DNA from 3 places in the Pseudoalteromonas sp. Z1A2 genome. Region 2 is predicted to be linked to each of the others. Evidence: predicted binding sites of a transcription regulator. Region 2 holds the regulator's gene; each other region holds the start of a gene.

Region 1 (7,891 bases), on a different contig from region 2:
ATAAATCAGGAGATGAATCAACTATTGAGCGCTGCAGCATGCTTTGTTGAGCAAGTTCTTGTTGTGTTTTTTTACGCTCAGCAATTTCTCGTCGTAGTTCTTCAATAGCGCGGTGCTTGGCATGAAATGCCATTTTACGCTCATCAATTTCGATGTTTAGACGGTTAATGTTATCTTTTAGGGTTTGATTTAAAAGCTTTTCTTGCTTGGTGGCGCTATCTAAATAAGCATATGAGGCATCTAGTTGTCGAATTGAATTAAGCAACACACTTATTATTAAAGGAGACACTACAGCCGTAAAAAATACCACGGCTAAAATATCAACAAGGTGTAATTCGCCTATCGCCACATAATAAAACATGCTCGATAAAATAAGAGATACAGTTAAAAATAAAGTGTAACAAATAGCAGCGGTTTTAAATTCACCAAATCGCGTTATTGAGCTGGAAAGTACCCGAGCCCAAGGGCTCAAAGAATAATCGGTCATACGTAATTTTATCTCTTAGCTGTGTACTTAATATAAAGAAGGCAATGCGTATGTATAAACATACCATTTTCCCAGATTTTAGCATTTTTCTCCTACCACTACTCACGTTGTGCGATAAAAACAGAATTTTTCATGTTTGATTTAGCTCATCTATTAAACTCATCATTTCAGCAATAAATTATTTAGTGTAAAATGCCCCGCTTTATTATCCCCAAAATACGAGTAGCGCACATGCAAACCAATATGCCAGATATAGCAGACACTGCACCCGCTTTACAAACAGGTAAATTAGACTGGGTTGGCATGGGCGAAATAGAACTGCCATTTATTTTTGAATCCCGAGACTTATCTCCAGTTACAGTAAACGCCAAAGCGCGTGCATTTGTAAATTTACATAAAGAAGATGCCAAAGGCATTCATATGTCACGTCTATTTTTGGCACTTGATCTGCTTTCAACCGAGCAGCAAGTCAATCCGCAAACAATAGCGCAGGCACTCGATACCTTTATAACTAGCCACGAAGGGCTGAGCAATAAAGCACAAATTGAATTTAAATTTGAATTACCGCTACGCCGTAAGTCACTATTAAGTGGCAAAGCGGGCTGGAAAAGCTACCCAGTTGTACTTACCAGTACAATTGAAAATAACGTTATTAGCTACGAGCTAACCGTAGATGTTACTTATTCTTCAACGTGCCCATGCTCTGCTGCACTTGCGCGCCAGCTTATACAAAACGCGTTTAACGAAAAGTTTAACCAAGAAACCTTAAGCCAAAAAGATGTGCACGAATGGCTAGGCACTACACAAGGTATTGTAGCGACTCCCCACTCGCAGCGCTCTATTGCCAACGTAAAAGTAAAGCTTGATAGCAACATTCAAGAATTTGACGTAGTTACGCTAATTAACACTCTTGAAGCTGAGCTTAAAACACCAGTACAAGCAGCAGTAAAACGTGAAGATGAGCAAGAATTTGCCCGTTTGAATGGTCAAAACCTTATGTTTTGTGAAGATGCAGCGCGTAAAATTAAAGCATTGCTAGAGGCAAACCATTACAGTGATTATTGGCTGCAAATAAACCACTATGAGTCACTGCATGCACACGATGCTGTAGCTATTGCAGTAAAGGGTATTAAAGGAGGCTACAAAGCTTAATCGCTGTGTAGCTATTGCTTGTAAACCAGTCGGTAATTATTTTATAACCCATACTTTTTAGGCACGTAAATTGCTTTGTTTGAGCAGTGTCAATTTGTTGTTATGGAGTTACCGTATGGAATTCGCTTTATTATTAATCCTAGTATTAGTTGTCGGGGCCTCTGTTGTTGCGTCAAAATTTAATGACGATGGCGGAAACCCGTATCCTTTTACTCGCAAGCAAACTGTTTTTACGCAGGTTGAAGGCGCTTTTTTAAATCTTCTCGAGCGTGCTGTTGGCGATCAATATAAAATTGTTAGTCGCGTTAAGTTAATCGACGTTATTGACTGTAAGCAAGGCCTTTCAGTAAAGTCTAAACGTGCTGCTTTAGCTAAAGCTAAAAATAAGCAACTCGACTTTGTATTAATCGATAAAGAAAAACTAACAATCATTGCTGCTGTTGACCTAGTTAACAATGCCAACAAAGATGGCCACAAAGCTCAACGCGACTGGTTTGTAAACGGTGCACTAGAGTCTGCGGGCATTCCACATATTCGTATGAAAGTTAAATCGGGCTACCGCCCTTCTGAAGTACGCGATGCAATTATGTTTAAACTTGGTAAGCCTGCAGCAACACAAACTCAGCGCCCTGTTCGTAACCGCTCACATAAGCCAGCGGTACTTTCACCTTCTCAGGCTAAAGCGCAAACCACCGCGTTAGCTGAAATTTAAAAAACGAATTAAATACTCTCCTAAAAAGTATTTAAAGCGAGCTCATAAACAAGCTCGCTTTTTTGTTTTTTATTGCTAACTTCACGTATAATCAAGTGATTCAAACTCAGGAATTAAACTTTATGAATGTTGGTATTATTGGCGCAATGGAGCCAGAAGTTAAAATTTTACGTGAAGCTATGCAAAACCCACAAATTTTAACTAAAGCAGGTTTCACTTTTTATACTGGCGAGTTGGCTGGTAACACGGTGACACTTGTTCAATCTGGTATTGGTAAAGTCGCATCAACTATTGCAACTACCTTACTGATCGATAACTTCAAACCTGATTGCATAATTAACACAGGCTCAGCCGGTGGATTCGATCCTTCTCTTAGTGTAGGCGATGTAGTAATTTCGTCAGAAGTACGTCACCACGATGTAGACGTAACTGCTTTTGGCTACGAAATTGGCCAAGTACCACAAATGCCGGCAGGCTTTGCAGCACACCCTAAATTAGTTGAAGCAGCACAGCAAACTATCGAACAAATCAGTGATGTTAAAACACTCGTTGGCTTAATTTGTACTGGTGACACATTTATGTGTGACCCTATACGCATTGATAAAGCACGTAGTGATTTTCCTACAATGCTTGCTGTTGAAATGGAAGGCGCTTCAATTGCACAAACGTGTTTTACGCTAAACACACCATTTGTTGTAATTCGCTCAATGTCTGATATTGCTGGTAAAGAGTCACCACAATCATTTGAAGAATACCTAGAAACAGCATCAATCAACTCATCTAAAATGGTTGTTGCACTTTTAGAAAAGCTTACAGCAGTATCTCTGTAAATGCTTAGCAATATTGTTCAAAATCACTTGGACTTTATTGCCTTTATACTAGCGCTCCTTGCTGAGCGCTTTATTCCCCTTATTAGCTGGTATCATCCTAATACGGCGTTAAATGCTGTTTTTAGTGCTATTGGCAAACGTATATACAAAAGCAAAGAACCTAAAAGCTATCAATATTTGGCAGCTATACTCGCAAGCTCACTTATTTTAAGTGTCATTCTCATTATTGTAGTGTTGCTACTCGAGTTTGCTTTTTATCCTGAATTACTCGCTGGCCTTATTTTATACTTATGCTTAGAAAGTAAGAGCATTGATAAAAAAGCACTTCGCATTGCAAAGCTAACTAAACAAAATCAAAAATCCACAGCGCGCGAATTACTAAAGCCACTGCTTGCCCGTGAAGTTAATAGGCTTTCATCTGCTGGTATTATCAAAGCATTAACTGAGAGCTTAATACTGCGCACTGCTCGATACTATTTCGTAGTCATATTTATATTTTTAGCATTTGGTCCTATTGCTGCCCTTGCCTATCGGTTACTTACCTTAATACAACAAGCATGGCGTAGTGATATCCCCCCAAATAGTTACTTTTTAAAACCGCTTAAAACACTCTTGTTTATTATTGAATACATTCCGATGCGCTTACTCGCTTTAACTATTGCAGCAAGTCGAGCAAGCAAACAAAGCATGCATTATATAAAGCATTATGGCAGGCATTTTTATCAAACAAATACAGGCTGGCTCTTAAGCACATGTTCTGCATCACTTGGCGTGCAGCTGGGCGGGCCTGCAGTTTATTTAGGTACTCGCTTTAATAAAATGCGTATTGGCACTGATAGACTACCTACACCCGAGGATGTACCTGTAATAATTAATAGGTTAAATCAGGCCCGTGTATTTTGGTTGTTAGTAATAGCCAGCATTGAAATATTAAAATTGATTTAAAGGGCTCAAAATACGAGCACAAAAAAAACCAGCCGAGGCTGGTTTTTTAGTTTTTAAACTGTGCTTAAGCTACAGTAATATTTGCAAACTTACGTTTACCTACTTGGTAAATAGCCGTTGTGCCTTTTGCTATTTCAAGTTTGGTATCAGTGATTTTATCTTCACCGTTAAGTTTAACTGCACCTTGCTTAATCATACGCATTGCTTCTGATGTACTTAATACTAAATTTGCTTCTTTAAGCAAGTTAGCAATTAAAATAGTATCTTCTGCAATAGTGATTGTTAGCTCTGGGATTTCATCTGGTAACGCTTTTTTCTGAAAACGCTGAATAAAATCATCATGTGCACCTTGTGCATCAGCTTCACTATGAAAACGAGCAATTAGCTCTTTAGCTAGTTCAATTTTAATATCGCGCGGATTCGTACCTTGATCAACACGTTCTTTTTGAGCTGCAATTTCTTCAATAGAAAGCGCACTTAATAAGTCGTAGTAACGCCACATTAGCACATCACTAATTGACATTATTTTACCAAACATATCGTTAGGTGCATCAGTAATACCAATGTAGTTACCAAGCGACTTAGACATTTTTTGAACGCCGTCAGTACCTTCAAGTAATGGCATCATTAATACTGTTTGCGGCTTTTGACCTTCTACTTTTTGTAGCTCACGGCCCATTAACAAGTTAAAGCGCTGATCAGTACCACCTAGTTCAACATCTGACTCTAGTGCAACCGAATCCCAACCTTGTACCAGTGGATATAAAAACTCATGAATTGCAATTGGTTGGCCGCTTCCATAACGCTTTTTAAAGTCATCACGTTCAAGCATACGTGCTACGGTTTGGTTTGCAGCAAGTTTAATCATGCCTGCAGCGCCTAACTTTTCCATCCAAGTAGAGTTAAATGCAACAGTGGTTTTAGCAGGATCTAGAATTTTGAATACTTGTTCTTTATATGTTTCGGCATTGGCTAGTACGTCTTCACGAGTAAGTGGTTTACGCGTTACGTTTTTCCCCGTTGGGTCACCAATCATGCCAGTAAAGTCACCAATTAAGAAAATAACCTCATGACCTAAATCCTGAAAGGTTTTCATTTTATTAATTAGTACAGTGTGTCCTAAGTGTAAATCAGGCGCTGTAGGATCAAAGCCTGCTTTTATTTTTAGCTTCTTGCCCGACTTTAGTTTTTCAACTAGTTCGTCTTCAATTAATATTTCTTCTGCACCGCGTTTTATCTCTGCTAGAGCGGTTTGTAAATCCACTGTGTATTACTCCAAAATTCTGCCGACGAAGGGGCGACTAGTTACTTGCGTAGTCACGGTTTAATAAAGGTTTAAACCGAATAAATAGATGTAGCTAACATAACAAATTTCTACCTAATTAAAACAACTTTTTAAGTGATTCATGCAACTAAACTAAATCAATTGAGTCTTAGCTAGGTAGAGCGTTAAAAAAGGCTTTCTAAGCCCGATTTTAGCGTAGTTTAAGGTCAGTTTAAATCTACAAAACACTAGTATTCGTACATTATTAAGTATATCCTGCAATATTATGTATTTATTATCTTGACAGCAGAAAAAGGCACGTTATGGTTCACGTGGTTCACACGCTCCCCAAAAAACACAAATTGCTTATTCTAGGTTTGGTTTCTGCTATTGTTGGCTTAGCCTTTCTTCCTTCTGAAAAAGCCACTGCATCCAAAGACAATAGTGCAAATGCACTAGAAATTGGTAAGCGCTATGAGTTACAAGTTAAAGTTGATAACAACGAAAAATTAACTGAGTTAAATTCAGAGCAAGCAGCAGAAAAGTTACCAGAATACGACTTTGTCGATCATAAAGTTAAAAATGGCGACAATTTAGCAATTATCTTTAAGCGTGCTGGTTTTTCGGCTCAAACGCTTCATAAACTAATTAACACTAATGCTGAGACTCGCAAGCTGACTAAAATTCACCCAGGTGAAATACTTAGTTTTGCGACAGCTGAAGATGGCTCCTTAGCTCAACTGCGCTATGTGATTTCAAAAACCGATACTTTATTTGTTACCTTAAACGAAGAAGGTAATTACGATACAGCTATTGATAGCAAAGAAATTGAAACGCTAACCAAAACCGCTGGCGGCGAAATATCTAACAATTTTTGGACTTCAGCAATTGCAGCAGGTTTAAGCGAACGCCAAATAATGAACTTTGCTGACATATTTGGTTGGGATGTTGATTTTGCAAACGACATTCGTAAAGGCGATGTATTTGGCTTAATTTACGAGTCTCACTATGTTGATGGCGAGTTTATTGGTACTGGTAAAATTATTGCAGCTGAATTTGTAAACCAAGGTCAGCGCTTTGCAGCTATTCGCCATACCGACGGCAATTTTTATACGCCTGAAGGGCGTAGCATGAAAAAAGCATTTTTACGTGCGCCTGTAAGCTTTAAATATATTAGTTCGAGCTTTAATCCTCGCCGCTTACACCCTGTTACTGGGCAAGTTAGAGCCCACCGTGGTATCGACTTTGCTGCACGCACTGGCACACCTGTTGTTGCATCTGGTAACGGTAAAGTAATTAAAGCCGGTTACAGCAAGTACAACGGTAACTACGTATTTATTAGCCATGGCACGCAATATGTAACTAAGTACTTACACCTAAATAAGAAGCTAGTTAAAACGGGCCAAAAAGTTAAACAGGGCCAACAAATTGGTACTGTAGGTTCTACAGGTCGTGTTACTGGTGCACATTTGCACTATGAGTTTTTAGTAAATGGCGTTCACCGTAATCCTAAAACTGTAAAACTTCCTAAGTCAGAGCCATTACCTCGCTCAGAACTTGCCAAGTTTAAACCTATTGCTGATAACTTTATTGCCCAGCTTGAGCGCAATCGCGAGCTACAGTTAGCACTTAAATAAAGTTTATCAATAAACATTAAAAAAGCCTTTGCAGGTTTAACCTGCAAAGGCTTTTTTGTATACGCTATAAACCATTAGTACATCAGTACATAAATGAGCTGAATAACTAAAGACACCATCACTAATGGCCAAATATATTTACTGTATTTGGTTGCGCCATCAAGCCCTATTTTACTTTGATACTTTTCAAGCAAGGGTATAAGTATCGCCAGCGCAACAAACAAACCAATTAAAATAACGAATATGTTCATATTAACGCCCTACTTATGGTAATTCGTGGCCTTTAGCGCTTACATAAAGTGCATACCAATGCTCACGAGTTAGCTCTACGTTTACAGCATCACAAGAGGCTTTAATCCGTTTAGCATTAGTTGTTCCAATAATTGGCTGAATAGATGCGGGATGGCGAAGCAACCATGCAAGTACAATTGCCTCAGCAGAGGTTTCATAAAGTGCAGCCAGCTTATTAACTAAAAGACTGGTGTTTATATCTGCCTGAGATGCGTTTGATAAATCACTACCGCTGTACAAGCCTTGGCATAAACTACCCCAGCTTTGAATTTGGATTTCAAAATGTCGACAGTACTCAATACTACCTGGTGTAAAATTAAGATCTTTACCGTCACTGTTACCGGCATATACACCTTCATCAACAAACTGATGTTTTTGTAAACTAGCCTCAATTTGGTTAGCCACAATCGGCATATCAAGTGCGTGCTGTAAAAAGTTCATTTGGTGCTGCTGCATATTCGATACTGCAAAATTGCGCACTTTACCGCTTTCTTTTAAGCAACTAAATATACGAGCAATTTCGTTAACTTCCATGAGTGGATCAGGGCGATGCAGCATAAGTACGTCTAAATA
Region 2 (7,891 bases):
AAAGGTCAACCATGAGCACATTAAAAGCAGAACTATTGGCAAAAAGCTATAAAGGTCGTGAAGTTGTAAAAAACGTCGGCCTTGAAGTACAAGCTGGCAGTATAGTTGGCTTACTTGGCCCTAACGGTGCTGGTAAAACAACGACTTTTTATATGATTGTAGGGCTTGTTCCTAGCGACAAAGGTAAAATATCTATTGATGATAACGATATTACTCTTTTACCTATGCATAGTCGTGCTAGATTAGGCATAGGCTACTTACCACAAGAGTCATCGATTTTTAGAAAGCTGACTGTTTATCAAAACTTAATGGCCATTTTAGAAACACGCAAAGAACTAAATAAACAAGCCAGAGAAGACACGCTCAATAACTTATTAGATGAATTTAGCATACAACACATTCGTGATAGCCAAGGTATGGCATTATCGGGTGGAGAACGTCGTCGTGTAGAAATAGCACGAGCGCTGGCAGCAGATCCTAAATTTATACTACTGGATGAACCGTTTGCCGGTGTTGACCCTATTTCGGTATTAGATATAAAGAAAATAATAGAACATCTTAAAAATCGTGGGATTGGTGTATTAATTACCGACCATAACGTAAGAGAGACCCTTGATGTTTGTGAAAAAGCCTACATTGTTTCTCATGGGGAGCTGATTGCATCAGGTACTCCAGAACACGTATTAAATGATAAAACAGTACGCGATGTTTACTTAGGCGAGCAATTTAGGCTGTAACATTTACGCCATGTCTTTAAGCATCTGCTAGTATTAATTATAACAACATAAAAGGATTGTTAGAGATACATGAGGCAATCACTACAGCTGCGCATGGGCCAGCAACTTACAATGACTCCACAGTTGCAACAAGCTATTCGTTTGTTGCAACTCAGTACATTGGATCTCCAGCAAGAAATACAAGAAGCTCTCGACAGTAATCCACTATTAGAGGTTGAAGAGGCAGACTATTCCGAAGACGCTGCTGGTAAAAACGAGCAAAAAGCTGATACCGATGACATAACTGTTAGCGCATCTGCTGATGATGCTCCGAGCGAATACGAACAAGATACTGGTGAAGCACTTGCAAAAGACACGCTAAGTGACGACATGGCTATGGATGTTAGTTGGGATGAGTACATGAGTGCCGCTCCTGCAGCCTCATCAGGTCCAATGCCTGAAGATGAATCTATATACCAAGGCGCCTCTACTGAAACGCTCCATGAGTATTTAATGTGGCAATTACAACTAACGCCATTTAGCCCTACCGATGAAGCCATCGCTATTGCGATTGTAGAAGCCGTCGATGATTCAGGTATTTTAACACTAAGCTGCGAAGAAATTTTAGAAAGCTTTAATCAAGAAAACGAAGATGATAACGAAGTCGAACTTGATGAAATTGAAGCGGTATTAAAACGCATCCAACTGTTTGATCCTGTTGGTATTGCTGCACGTAGTTTACAAGAGTGTTTGTGTATTCAGCTTAATCAATTTGATAAAGAAACACCTTACATTAATGAAACGAAAATGATTTTAACCGAGCATATTGATCTATTAGCAGCTCGCGACTATCGTACATTAATGAAAAAAACTAAGCTCAAAGAAGAAGAGCTTAAAGAAGTAATGACACTAATACATACTCTCAACCCAAAACCTGCAGATACTATAGTAAGGGAAGAATCTGAGTATGTTATTCCTGATGTGTCAGTTAAAAAAATTAAAGGCCGCTGGGTTGTCGAATTAAACCCAGATAGCATGCCTAAAATTCGTGTTAATAGCCAATACGCGGCAATGTCTCGCACTGTAAAATCAAGTGGCGACAGCCAGTTTATTCGCTCACATTTACAAGAAGCTAAATGGTTTATTAAAAGCTTAGAAAGTAGAAACGACACGCTATTAAAAGTTACTAATTGTATTGTTAAGCAACAACAAGGCTTTTTTGAACATGGCCCTGAAGCCATGAAACCAATGGTTTTAAATGATGTCGCTGAAATGGTAGAAATGCACGAATCGACAATTTCGCGCGTAACTACTCAAAAGTACATGCATACACCCCGTGGTATATTTGAGCTTAAATACTTTTTCTCAAGCCATGTAAGTACTGAAAACGGTGGTGAATGTTCATCTACAGCAATACGTGCGCTTATCCGAAAATTAATCGCAGCAGAAAACTCAGCAAAACCATTGAGTGATAGCAAAATAGCGGATATATTGGCTGAGCAAGGAATTAAAGTAGCAAGACGTACAATCGCAAAATACCGCGAATCTCTTGCTATTCCACCGTCAAATCAGCGTAAAAGTCTGATTTAAGACGCTAAACTAAGAGGGTAATGCTTATGCAACTAAACTTAACTGGTCGTCACGTAGAATTAACCGATTCACTAAGAGACTATATTAATACTAAATTTGCGAAGCTTGAAAGACACTCTGATCATATAAATAATGTTCATGTCATTCTCGATGTAGAAAAATTAAATCAAAAAGCAGAAGCCACAATACACGTAAGCGGTGCTGAGCTATTTGCCTCTACAGAACATCAAGATATGTATGCCGCTATTGACTCGTTGATCGACAAGCTCGATCGCCAAGTAATCAAACACAAAGAGAAGCTTGCTCGACACTAATATGATGAAATTAAGTTCACTTATATGCCAGGACTGCAGCAAAGCTGCGGTCCTTTTTAATAGCAAAAAAAGAATTTTAGAGTTCATTAGCGAACTTGCTCACGACAAACTTCCGTATTTACCGCAACAAGATATTCTTAATGCTTTAATGAGCAGAGAGAAATTAGGTAGTACAGGTATAGGGCGTGGCATTGCTATTCCTCATGGAAGAATGAGCGGTGCAGAAGAGCCTTTGGCTTTAGTGCTCGTTAGCGAAACTCCAATAAACTTTGATGCAATCGATAATCGCCCTGTTGATATTTTTGTCGCACTCATCGTACCAGATGGCGATAACCAGCAGCACTTAAAGACTCTAGCAACCATTGCTGATAAACTAAACAACAAAGATTTTTGTAAACAGTTACGCAGTGCAAAATCTGATACTGAGCTTTACCAAGTTATTGTCGATCAATCATAGTTTTATAAAGGGTGTTAAATGGAGTTAATTATCATAAGCGGCCGTTCTGGTTCTGGAAAGTCGGTTGCTTTGCGCGTTGTAGAAGATTTAGGTTATTATTGCGTTGATAATATTCCAGTAAACCTACTACCTTCATTAGTTCGCAGTGTGTCTGATAGCTACGATAAAATTGCTGTTAGCATTGATGTGCGCAACATCCCTAAAGAACAAGATGAATTTAACGATATTCTTGAATACTTACCAGGCTTTGCAAACCCTACGTTATTTTATTTAGATAGCGACGATCAGACATTGATCAAACGCTTTTCTGAAACACGCAGATTACACCCACTATCAATAGACTCGTTGCCGCTTGATTTAGCCATCAAAAAAGAAAAAGAATTACTTGATGTATTAACCACTCGCGCCGACTTTATGGTAGATACGACTGATTTAAGTGTTCATCAACTCGCTGAATCTATTCGTGAAAAGATTTTAGGTAAAAAAGATAAGCAACTGATTGTCACATTTGAATCATTTGGTTTTAAACACGGTATACCAAAAGAAGCAGACTACGTATTTGATGCACGCTTTTTACCAAATCCACACTGGGAACCAGAGTTAAAGCCTTTAAATGGGTTAGATCAACCGGTTAAAGACTATTTAGCTAATCACAGCATAGTGCAAAAATTCACATGGCAAATTCAAACATTTGTACAAACGTGGTTACCACATTTAGAACGAAATAACCGCAGTTATTTAACCATTGCTATTGGGTGTACAGGCGGGCAACATCGCTCTGTGTATTTAGCGCAAACTATCGGTGAAAGTTTCGCAATGACACATCCCAATGTAAAAATTCGCCATCGCGAGCAAGAAAAATAATATAGCTGAATAATCACCTGTTCAGCTTAGGTAGAGTAAGTTATGCATTGTGAAGATACCTTTTTAATAAAAAACAAATTAGGCTTACACGCCAGAGCAGCTACTGTGCTTGCGCAATTAGCAGTACAATTTGATGCGACAATCACATTATTCCAAGATGACAAAGAAGCAGCAGGCGATAGCGTACTTGCACTAATGTTACTTGAAAGTAGCCAAGGAAAAGAAGTTAAAGTTGTTTGTAAAGGCCCTGATTCTGAGCAAGCTTTACACGCTGTTGGAGAATTAATAGCACAACGCTTTAATGAACAAGAATAACCTGTTTTATAAAAACAATATTCGCATTACTAATGCTTCAATTAAAACAGATATATAAAATAGATAGGTTAGTAACGCCAGTTAACTCACCTCCCCCCCATAAAGTAATATAACAATTTATAAAGGACGCCAATGCCTGAAGCTTTTGAACAAGATTACCCACTACAGCAACTAAAACAGGTGACGAAGTCACTCAATAGTGGTCAATTTGTTCAAGTTAGGCGCATGCTCGCAAAAACGGCTCCTTGTGATACCGCATTATTATTAGAATCATCACCGCATAAAATTCGCCGACTGCTTTGGCAATTGGTCGATCCTGATGTGCAGGGTGATGTTCTTGAAGAATTATCTGAAGATGTTCGTTTAGGCATTATTGCCCAAATGGAACCTAAGCACATTGCCGCCGCAACTGAAGACATGGGCCACGATGACTTAGGTGAAGTATTACGTAGCCTGCCAGATACCGTCTATAAAGACGTTGTTAGCGCGATGGACATTCAAGACCGTGAACGTGCCACGCAAGCACTGTCATATCAAGAGCGTTCAGCAGGTGCGCTAATGAACACCGATACGGTGACCATTCGCCCTGATGTAACACTCGATGTTGTACTTCGTTATATTAGACTGCGTGGTGAGTTACCAGAGGGTACAGATGATTTATATGTTGTTGATAAACATAACTGCTTTATAGGCGCTTTATCGCTGAGTACATTATTAACTAATCCGCCAGAAAAAATTGTGCGCGATTTAATGGATGAAGATTGTGAGTCTATCCCAATATCAATGGATGAAAGTGAAGTAGCGCAATTATTTGAGCGCCATAATTGGATATCGGCCCCTGTGGTGGACGATAACGACCAACTCCTCGGTCGTGTTACTATCGATGACATCGTTGATGTAATCCGAGAAGATGCCGAGCATAGCTTATTAAGCCTAGCCGGTCTTGATGATGAAGAGGATACATTCGCGCCTGTACTAAAAAGCTCTAAAAAACGCTCAGTTTGGCTAGGAGTTAATTTACTAACCGCACTTGCAGCTGCTTTTGTAGCTAGCTTTTTTGAAGGCACTTTAGATGTGCTCCCTATTTTGGCTGTGCTTAACGGTATTGTCCCTTCTATGGGTGGTGTTGCTGGTAGCCAATCATTAACGCTTGTTATCCGTGGTATTGCAGTAGGTCATATAAACCAAACAAACCAACGTTTCTTGATGATGAAAGAACTGGCCATTGGCGCGCTAAACGGTATTTTGTGGTCACTATTAATTGCGGGTGTTATTGCGCTATGGCAGTGGGACTTTATGCTTGGTGGCGTACTCGCTTTCGCTATGTTTATGAACTTAGTGGTGGCAGGTGTTGCTGGTGCAAGTATTCCAATAATTCTTAAAAGAATGAATATAGACCCTGCTCTTGCAGGGAGTGTGGTGCTAACCACGGTGACTGATATTGTTGGTATATTCGCCTTTTTAGGTACTGCTACATGGTTGCTGATATAAATTAAACGCTTTAAATGTAAAAAACTACAGCAAAAATACTTAGGGTAAATCAGTAGCTATGGCAACGGATACCAAACATAAAAATGACATACCTAAAAAAACGCTAAAACAAAAAAGCGTATCCATATTAAAAAGTGTACTGGTATATGGCTCTATATTTTTCGTCATTTATACCGCCGTTAATTGGTGGCAGCAACCTGTCATGCCAGCAAATCCTCAATTACAATTAATCGACTATAAAGGGCAAAACATTGATTTAGCAGCAATGAGCCAAGATAAACCCACGCTTGTGTATTTTTGGGGAACTTGGTGTCCTATTTGTAGTATTACCTCCCCTGCCATAAACGAACTCGCAAACGAGAATAAATACGCTGTTGTGAGCATCGCGATAAAGTCAGGCTCTGCTCAAGAGCTGCATGATTATTTAAATGAGCAAGGCTACAGCTTCAGTACTGTTAACGATCAACACGGGGAGATATTTTCCGATTGGCAGGGACATGTCACGCCATCTTATATAATCTTAAAAGATAATAAAATGACGCAAGGACTCACCGGCATTCAGCCGTTATGGTCACTTAAATTGCGTTTGTGGTTATCATCAATGCTTTAAAAAAAAGCTAAACTTAGCACAGGATATCTAAAGAGAGGGGCTCTAAAACCTCACTCTTTATCACCTACAATAATATAGATAATAAAGAGCAAAGCTTACTTAATTTACGTATACAAAAGCTAAAAAACGCGTACCGCAATTAGCCTTATCTATTAGAAAATAAAGTTACTAACGTGTGCTTTGACGATTACCGCCTACTTTTGGCTTAGTGTTTGCCTTTTTAAATTGGCTAAAACCGGTATGTCGCGTTAGTGCCGGACGCCCACCTTTTTTACCACCTTTACCTGCTTTTTCATCGCGCCCTTCTTCTGGCACTAAACAGTTAGGCCCTTTACCAATTAAATTAGCTTTACCCATTTTACGTAGAGCTTCACGTATCATTGGCCAACCAGCTGCATCGTGGTAGCGTAAAATAGCTTTATGTAATCTACGTTGGCGTGCGCCTTTAGGTACTGGAACAACTTCTGAGTTGTTTTTTATATTACGTAAAGAGTTCATCTCTGTATGGTAAATAGTCGTCGCATTAGCCATAGGTGATGGGTAAAAATTTTGTACCTGATCAAGCTTAAAGTCGTTTAATTTAAGCCATAAAGCCATGTTTACCATGTCTTCATCTTTTGTACCTGGGTGAGCAGATATAAAGTAAGGTATTAAATACTGCTTTTTACCGGCTTCTTTAGAGTACTTATCAAATAGTTCTTTAAATTGATCGTACGCCCCCATACCTGGTTTCATCATTTTTGATAATGGACCATCCTCTGTATGCTCTGGCGCTATTTTTAAGTAACCGCCTACATGATGCGTTACTAATTCTTTAACGTAACGCGGGTCGCGTACAGCTAAATCGTAACGTACACCTGAAGCAATCAATACCTTTTTAATACCCTTAACTTCACGTGCTTTTTTATACAAATCTATTGTTGGCGTATGATCTGTATCCATGTGTTTACAAATATCAGGATATACACATGATAAGCGTCTACAGGTACTCTCGGCCTTTTTACTAGTACAGCGCAGCTTATACATATTCGCCGTTGGGCCACCTAAATCAGAAATAACACCAGTAAAGCCGGGAACTTTATCTCTAATTTGTTCAATTTCTTCAATAATAGATTCTTGCGAACGACTTTGAATAATGCGCCCTTCATGTTCTGTAATTGAGCAAAACGAACAACCACCAAAACAGCCACGCATAATATTAACTGACGTTTTAATCATATCGTAAGCAGGTATTTTAGCATCACCATAACTTGGGTGAGGAATACGCTGATACGGCAAACCAAATACAGCATCCATCTCATGTGTTTCTAATGGATATGCTGGCGGGTTTACCCAAATAGAGCGATCGCCATGTCGTTGGTAAAGCGCTCTTGCACAACCAGGGTTTGTTTCTTGGTGTAAAATTCGCGAGGCATGGGCGTATAAAGGTTTGTTAACACTTACTTGCTCATAAGCAGGTAACTTAACATAGGTTTTTTCCCACGGCTTAGGACGTGCAGGCTGAACCATGATTGGTTTTGCCGCTTCTGCTTTT
Region 3 (7,891 bases), on a different contig from region 2:
GCTATTCACTGCATTAAATTATAAACAAAACCTATCCCATATAGTCTTTCATATTTAACCCTCTACTTTTTAAGCAAAGCTAACATATACGAGTAGGCATACAAGGCTGTAAAAAATATGCTTGGGGCTACTGCCAGTGCCAAATTAGGTGTCTGATTAACTACATTTACCATAATCACTAAGCTCGATTGGACAGTAATCGGAACAATAGGCGCAAAAAGTACGCCTGCTATTTTTTTATTACTTAAATACGAGGCGCTAGAGTTAATTGCATTATTAAAACTTTGTCGTATTGCTACGTTTTGTGGTGTTTTAGAATGAAACATACAAATAATTGGAGTTACGAACGCAAGCGTTACATAACTAAACTTATACTTGTTGACGACCCTTTCTAAAATAAAGGTAAAAAACAGCGTTACAAATCCACTATACAAACCTTGCACTAATGCAGCTTGAAGAGTGACCGATTTAGCAATGTCTGCCGCGCTATTTGCCCAGTAGGCCCAACTAAAATAAAAAACGAATGACACAACGCCTGACATTATAAGTCGAATATTCAATTAACTACCTCAATATGCCTAAAAACCTAGTTTAATGATAACACTAGAAGTGAAGGAAATATTGTCACTAAATAATAAGGTATTTGATTGTATATTGTAGATGTATAAACACACTAATGTTGAAGATTTCCTAAATGGCATCAAGTCAGAATCTGAGCGCGACTGTTAGCTGGAAAGCTTATTAGTAAACAATAAGTATAGTTTTAAAATAATATTGGGAGTGAGTTAAGGAAGTGAATTAATGGGTTAAAGAGCTTTAAAAATTGGATTTAACCTAAAAACCATCTAAAAACTAATATTGTGAGCCGATCGGTACTAAAGTATTTAGCTAGACCTCAGTAGTCGGCTTACACAATATATAATCTACATTATTTTTTCGCAATAATGTAGATTGCATGTATTAACCCTGGGAAATAACCTAGCAGTGTTAATAGAATATTTAACCAAAAATGCATACCTAAGCCAACTTGCAAAAACACACCTAATGGCGGTAATAAAACCGAAAGTATTATACGAATAATATCCATGATCAAACTCCATTTAAATTAAACATTGAAAAGACTTAAAGCCCAGCATTACTGGGCCTTAACTATACTGTATTATTCAGCAACAATAGCTAGTTTATCAACTACGTCGCGAACATCTTCAGCATTTTTAGCAATTTTAACTGCTAGTTGCTTTTCAGCTTCAGACTCTACAGAGCCATTCAGAGTTACCACACCGTTGTCGGTATCAACATCAATGTCTGTACCACCTACTTCTGAGTCAAACAGGAAGCGAGTTGTGATTACAGTGGTGATTTTAGCGTCCGTTAGGTCGTTATCATCATCGTCCATCATGTCGTTGCTTTTATCTTCGGTGTCCATGCTTTTAACAACTGTAAGGCTGTTATCAACATCAGTTACACCATCGAGGCTAAGTACAAGTTCTTCTGCAAGCTCTTTATCAAGTTCGCTATTAACTTTACCTGTAAGTACTACCTTGCCATTTTTTACATCAGTGTTAATGTCAAAGTTGTTTAGATTAGTGTTCATAAGTAGAACGGTTTCTGCCTTACCATCAATCCAAGCATCTTTACTTTCGTTTTCCCAGCTGTTTGCTTGGGCACCCATAGCCGTAGTACCAAGAACTAGAGCTGCGATAATAGATTTGTTAAATGTTTTCATAATCTTTCTCCTTTTGATTAAAGACACTTTAACTAATGCGAGCTTCAGGCCAACTTTATTTACCCTTTAAATTCAACGATTTGAATTAATTAAGAGATTAAACCTTATCTATGTTTGTGTAACTATTTACAGGCTACTCGGTAAAACTTTCTCAAATAGTGAAAATAGCTAGATAATTGCTCTTTTGGTTAATCTATCGTTAATATAACAAAACAAAAAACACCGTTAAATAATAACCAATTGATTATTAATGAAATTATATTTGGTACGCGGTTTGCAATCTAACTACAATAGCAGTATCAATAGTAAATATAAGAAGGAATAACTCATGTCTGTAAAAGTTGAAGACCGCCCAATAGAGCAAGTACGCGAACAAGTGATTGATCAATTAATTTATAATTACAGTCATGGTGTTATTTCTGTTGATGCATTTGAAAGACGTTTAGATAATGCGATGGATGCACCTAATAACGAAGCACTGCTAGCCTTAGTAGAAGACTTAACACTTAATACCGATCAGCAATATAAAGCAGAAAAACAATCGCAATTTACACCACATTATAGTGCACAGCAAAACAGTGATGATGATTTTACATTACGCAGTATTTTAGGATCTAACGAGCGAAGTGGTCAGTGGGTTGTACCAAAAAATATATATTTGAGTAACTTTATGGGATCGGTGGTGCTTGATTTTACCGATGCTATTTTTGCGCATCAAAATGTAACTATTCACGTTAACTGTATTTTTGGTAGCGATGAAATTTACGTACCAGAGCATGTCAATGTAGTGTCTAAAATGTTTTGTATTTTAAGTAGCCTTGAAAATAAATCTGTGTCGCTCAACAAACGCCAAGGCCCTACAATTCATATTGAAGGAAAGGCAGTAATGGGCTCGGTTGAAGTGAAAATAAAGCGCACAATTAAAGAAAAATTTATGAGCTTTGCAAATGAGCTAAAAACCCAGTTTGGCACGGGTAATAATAACCGCTCACTATAATTGAGTAGCAGCACTTTAGCGTGCTGCTTAGTATTTTATTATAAATCGTTATTTCGCTCGCTTGGTATATCACTTAAATACTCTACAAACTCAACTTCAAACCCTGCAGGATCAATAAAGTAGACATTCTTTCTGAAAGGATTCTCGCTACCTTGCTTGCTTAGAGTAAAACCCGCTTTATTTAAGCGCATTACTACTGCGCTTAAATTATTAGTTACATAAGCAAAGTGTGCAAAACCAATTTGATGGCCCGATAAGTTTCTGTTTTCACCTTCACCATGACTGCTTATCGCAATGTAATGCGTGTCATCTCCAAAGTGTACCCAGCGTCTTGGTTTTCCATGCCAATCGCCTCTGCCCTCACTTCTAATCGACCAATGTGGAAATACAGCGCGATAAAATGTAAGCATACTATCTATATCACTCGCGACTAAGTTTACGTGCTCTAAATACATAATGTTATCCTATCAGTTAAGTTAGGAGCACGATAAAACCTCAAGTTAACTTTAGGTAAAGTGTTATTTAAATTTAATTTATTTAAATGCAGATAATTATTTTTTAAAAATATATAAACTTTTCAATCTTGTATAAAAAACAAACACAAGTATTTGGGGTTTATTGTTTACTTTATGGCAAAAGTCGCTAAAATACGCCGGCTGAAATATATAAACGTTCTTTTACAACCCAAAGGTAATACCATGCATCCAATGTTAAACATTGCGGTTCGCGCTGCGCGCAACGCAGGCAAAATTTTACTTCGCGCAAGTGAAGATTTATCAAAAGTTGAAGTGCAACAAAAAGGCGCTAACGACTTAGTAACTAACATTGATAAAGAAGCCGAAGCCGTAATTCGTGACACTATTTTACAGTCTTACCCTACTCACTCAATTGTTGGTGAAGAACTAGGTGAGCATAAAGGCAAGGATGATGATTACCAATGGATTGTAGATCCTATCGATGGAACAACTAACTTCATCAAAGGTATCCCTCATTACGCGGTTTCTATCGCACTTAAAGTTAAAGGTCGTTTAGACCAAGCTGTTATTTATGATCCAATTCGTGGTGAGCTTTTCACTGCATCTCGCGGTCAAGGCACTCAGTTAAACAGTAAACGTCTACGCGTTAGCAAAACTACGGTTCTTGCAGGCACTGTACTTGCTACTGGTTTCCCGTTCAAAAACAAAAACCACATGGATGCATACACTGAAGCGTTTAAAGCATTATTTGTACACACTGCTGATATTCGCCGTGCAGGTTGTTCTGCTTTAGATATGGCATACGTTGCAGCTGGCCGTGTTGATGGATTTTTTGAAATTGGTTTAAAACCTTGGAACTCTGCTGCAGGCGAACTTATGGTTAAAGAAGCGGGCGGTATGGTTGTAGATTTCGCCGGTGGTAATAACTATAACCACAGCGGCAATATTATCTGTGGTTCACCAAAACTGACTCAAGCAATTATTCGCGAAATTCGTCCAGTATTAACTGAGTCGTTACTTCGCTAATTAAATGCTATGAATAGCATACTAAAAAGGAGCCTAGGCTCCTTTTTTTGTGCCTAAAAATAAGGGTTATCGAGTTTAATCTCTATCGTTTTACCTTTTGTATAAGGTAGTGTATTTAAATCCTTTGCGAAGTATTCATTAAATAATGCATCAAACTCGCCGTTTGTCTGCATTAATATTAAGCCCTCCTCTACAGCCTTTGCCAATTCGGGTTTACTCTTAGTCACAAAATAATAAATACCCGTTGGGTAGCTTATATATAAATTAGGCACAACGACTAAGTTACTTTGTTTGTTTTCAATAAGCTCAGAATTAACCTCAATAAACGAGCGAGGAAAGTAATCTATCCGCCCACGGCTCGTTAAAGTGAACATGGCTTGGTAATTGGTAAGCGGCCTTACACGTAAGCCGTTATAGGACATTATTCTTGTATCTGGCCAGTTGTGACCCTGCACTGCTGAAAACTCTCCTAGCTGCTCTAGGATTTTTACGTCTTTAAAGCGTGCTACGTTTTGTTTATTAGTGAGTAAAGCCCGCTTTCCTATGTAACCTTTAAATAGTGGTATTTTAATAGCTAAAGCAAGTGCCTCTCGCTCTGGACTACTCATACTCCAATACATATCTAGTTCGTTATCATTTAGGTTTATGAGCTTACGTTTTTGCTGATCTGGTATGGGAGTCATCCTAATAACTCCAGGATAGTTAACACTCTCAAGTGCACGTACCAGTAGCTCACTTGAGTACTCTTCTCGTGCGTTTTGAGTATCTTGCTTTTGGGCTACATTAATTATTTGCTCTTGCGCCATAAGTGCAAAACTTGCAAGCAGACCAAGTACACTGGTCGAGATTTTTATTGGCAACATAATAATTACCTATTTTTATTTAAATTACCTGCTTATTGCTTGCTAGGCGCACCACTGCGGGAGCAGGCCCTTTACGTTTGCAAATAAACAAATAACTATGGCGATAACGTTTGGCTTCTTTTTTAGCATCAGTTGCGAGTGCTGCAACTTGGTGACTGTTTTTACATTGTTGTAAATCAGGCTCAACTAAGCCAATTGATAACGTTAGTAGAGGCACAAATTGCTTTTCTCCTTCACGATTTGTGGCCCAATACCCTTCGCTCTTTATGTGCTCAGGTGTAAAAAATATACGAGACTGGAGTTGAAATTGCTCAATAATGATATTACATATATCAACCGCGTTGTGCTGATCAAACACTACCATAAAGTCATCGCCACCTATATGTCCTACAAAGTTAGCACTATTTTTACACGCTTGCACTGTTACATCAGCTAATAGTTTAATTACACTGTCGCCGCTAGCGTAGCCGTATAAGTCATTAAATTGCTTAAAATGATTTAAGTCTATATATGCGAGTGAAAACGGATTACTACCTTTTAATCGCTGCTCTATAGCTTCATTAATTGCCACATTACCAGGGAGCATAGTCAGTGGATTAGCGTGTTGTGCATGGCGTATTTTTTCTTCGGTTATGTGTTTTAAAATATCGCGAAGCGGCGCTAACCCTAAATAAGCGTTTTCTCTGGTTATCACTATATGGCGGCGTATATCAAAGTCCTGCTCAGTTATTTGCTTACTTACGGTATCGAGTAATTGGTTTTCGTCAACGACTAAGGGCTGCTTATCCATCAGTGCAGTAACGGGGCGTTTATCGTAAAGAGCATGCCCATAGGGCGCTGCAAAAACTTCTGTTAATTGATCTCTGTGAAGTAACCCTACTGGCTGGTTTTCAGTATTTAACACTGCAATGCTTATGAGTGATTTATCTTGCTCAAAGAGCTTATGCGCATCTTTACAGCGAGTGTCGCTGCTTATTGCAAGTTGCGTAATCGATAAGCGACCTATAGCCATAGATTGATCAAACAATGTGTTTGATTGCGTAAATGAAAGAGCTTTTAGTTGCTCTGAGCTGAAATCTTCACTTGGCTTTATGCTTGGCTTTTCGAGTAAAAACCCTTGTACATTACTAATGCCTAAGTTTTCTACAAATGTAAGCTCTTCTGGACGCTCGATGCCTTCAGCAATAACCTGAGTATTAGTAGCTCTGGCCAAAATAGTAATAGATTTCAAAAACTCTTTTTTAACTTCGCTTTCATCACAATGATCAATAAAATAGCGGTCAATTTTTACAAAATCAGGGCATAGTTCAGACCATTGCTTTAACCCTGAATACCCAGCGCCTAAATCATCTATTGCTATAGTAAAACCGAGCTCTCGGTAATGGGCTATCGTTTTTAATAACAAGAAGCCATCATCTACTTTTTCTTGCTCAGTAACCTCTATAACTACACGGTTAGCAGCTAAGCCAAATTGCTCTATTAGGTGCAATGTTTCCCCTTTAGGGTGGCAAGGGTCTAGTAGTGTTTTAGGGCTTACATTTAAAAATAATTTACCTTGTAGGTTAAGCCTTACAAAGTTTTCAATCGCTTTAGAGCGACATAGTAATTCAAGCTCCGAAATTAAACATTCCTCATGGGCAACTTTAAATAACGTATTAGGCATTTCTAACGGGCTATTTTTAGGTCCTCGACTAAGTGCTTCGTAACCTAAAATAACTTGATTACTAATATCAAAAATAGGCTGAAACAGCGTTGTTATTTCACCGCTTTTTAAAATGTACTCTAATACTTTGCGCTGAATCGTCACGTATTTGCCTTACAACTATTTTGATTGGAGCAATAAAGTACCAAGTGTGTATGACATTTTTATTGCGCAAAAAAATGCGCTCATAAAAAAACCGCTCATAAGAGCGGTTTTTATTAAGTACAAACCTAGTTACGGCATAGCGTCTTGGTCTGCGCCTTCTTTTTCAATTACTTCAGGTATTAAATCTTCTTTGCTTACGCCCATTGCTATAGCAACAGAGCTTGCAACATAAATCGAAGAATAAGTACCAATAAACACACCAAACAGTAATGCAGTTGCAAAACCATGAATGGTTTGTCCGCCCCATGCAAACAAGGCAATCAATACTAAAATAGTCGTGATTGATGTTACAAGTGTACGGTTAAGTGTTTGCGTAAGTGAAATATCAATAATTTCTATCGTATCGTCAATGCGTACCTTACGGAAGTTTTCACGTATACGGTCTGATACAACAATCGTATCATTGAGTGAATAACCAATTACCGCAAGAATTGCCGCTAATATAGTTAAATCAAACTCTAAACCTAATACCGAAAATAAACCCACAGTAATGATAACATCGTGTAGTAGTGCACCTACCGCACCTACTGCAAAGCGCCATTCAAAACGAAACGCAACGTAGATTAAGATACAAATAAGCGCAGTTAACATGGCAAGGCCACCCTGCTCTTTTAAGTCTTCACCTACACTTGGGCCTACAAATTCAATACGGCGCATTACTACGCTGTCGTCTGCTTTTTTAAGTGCATCGATTACTTGGTTACCAATTACTTCAGCTTTTACATCGCTACCGCGTGGTGCTAAGCGAACTAAAATTTCTTGGCTTGAACCAAATAGCTGCACTGATGCATCAGCAAAACCATTATCAGCTAGTGCATCACGTACTTTTTTAAGGTCAGCCGGTTGTGAAAAACCCACTTCTACCGCAGTACCGCCGGTAAAATCTAAACCAAAGTTTAGGCCTTTGATAAAAATTGATGCAAACGACGCTAAAAT

The links. The regulator sigma-54, encoded in region 2, starts transcription at its own class of promoters, with help from an activator protein. The targets are predictions, from matches to a motif close to GTTGGCACGNNNNTNGNNT.
Region 1: GQR47_RS17580 (DUF2726 domain-containing protein) is a predicted target of sigma-54. The motif match lies at 1,697-1,715, and genes of this name have one in related genera.
Region 3: GQR47_RS13405 (LiaF domain-containing protein) is a predicted target of sigma-54. The motif match lies at 1,988-2,006, and genes of this name have one in related genera.

What each region holds. Positions count from the first base shown of each region.
Region 1 is NZ_WTKX01000031.1:25,210-33,100, reverse strand. It holds gene arcB (aerobic respiration two-component sensor histidine kinase ArcB) at 1-487, opposite strand, end outside; gene folE2 (GTP cyclohydrolase FolE2) at 719-1,639, shown strand; gene GQR47_RS17580 (DUF2726 domain-containing protein) at 1,755-2,351, shown strand; gene mtnN (5'-methylthioadenosine/S-adenosylhomocysteine nucleosidase) at 2,474-3,181, shown strand; gene ampE (regulatory signaling modulator protein AmpE) at 3,182-4,126, shown strand; gene tyrS (tyrosine--tRNA ligase) at 4,191-5,390, opposite strand; gene GQR47_RS17560 (peptidoglycan DD-metalloendopeptidase family protein) at 5,714-7,027, shown strand; gene GQR47_RS17555 (hypothetical protein) at 7,102-7,278, opposite strand; gene GQR47_RS17550 (aldo/keto reductase) at 7,292-7,891, opposite strand, start outside.
Region 2 is NZ_WTKX01000011.1:31,433-39,323, reverse strand. It holds gene lptA (lipopolysaccharide transport periplasmic protein LptA) at 1-15, shown strand, start outside; gene lptB (LPS export ABC transporter ATP-binding protein) at 12-737, shown strand; gene GQR47_RS09555 (RNA polymerase factor sigma-54) at 807-2,306, shown strand; gene hpf (ribosome hibernation promoting factor) at 2,333-2,620, shown strand; gene ptsN (PTS IIA-like nitrogen regulatory protein PtsN) at 2,625-3,077, shown strand; gene rapZ (RNase adapter RapZ) at 3,096-3,941, shown strand; gene GQR47_RS09535 (HPr family phosphocarrier protein) at 3,984-4,256, shown strand; gene mgtE (magnesium transporter) at 4,389-5,747, shown strand; gene GQR47_RS09525 (protein disulfide oxidoreductase) at 5,806-6,357, shown strand; gene GQR47_RS09520 (YgiQ family radical SAM protein) at 6,526-7,891, opposite strand, start outside.
Region 3 is NZ_WTKX01000019.1:614-8,504, forward strand. It holds gene GQR47_RS13390 (hypothetical protein) at 63-560, opposite strand; gene GQR47_RS13395 (YqaE/Pmp3 family membrane protein) at 929-1,087, opposite strand; gene GQR47_RS13400 (BON domain-containing protein) at 1,160-1,726, opposite strand; gene GQR47_RS13405 (LiaF domain-containing protein) at 2,055-2,723, shown strand; gene GQR47_RS13410 (VOC family protein) at 2,762-3,178, opposite strand; gene suhB (inositol-1-monophosphatase) at 3,422-4,225, shown strand; gene GQR47_RS13420 (transporter substrate-binding domain-containing protein) at 4,279-5,088, opposite strand; gene GQR47_RS13425 (bifunctional diguanylate cyclase/phosphodiesterase) at 5,108-6,895, opposite strand; gene secF (protein translocase subunit SecF) at 7,025-7,891, opposite strand, start outside.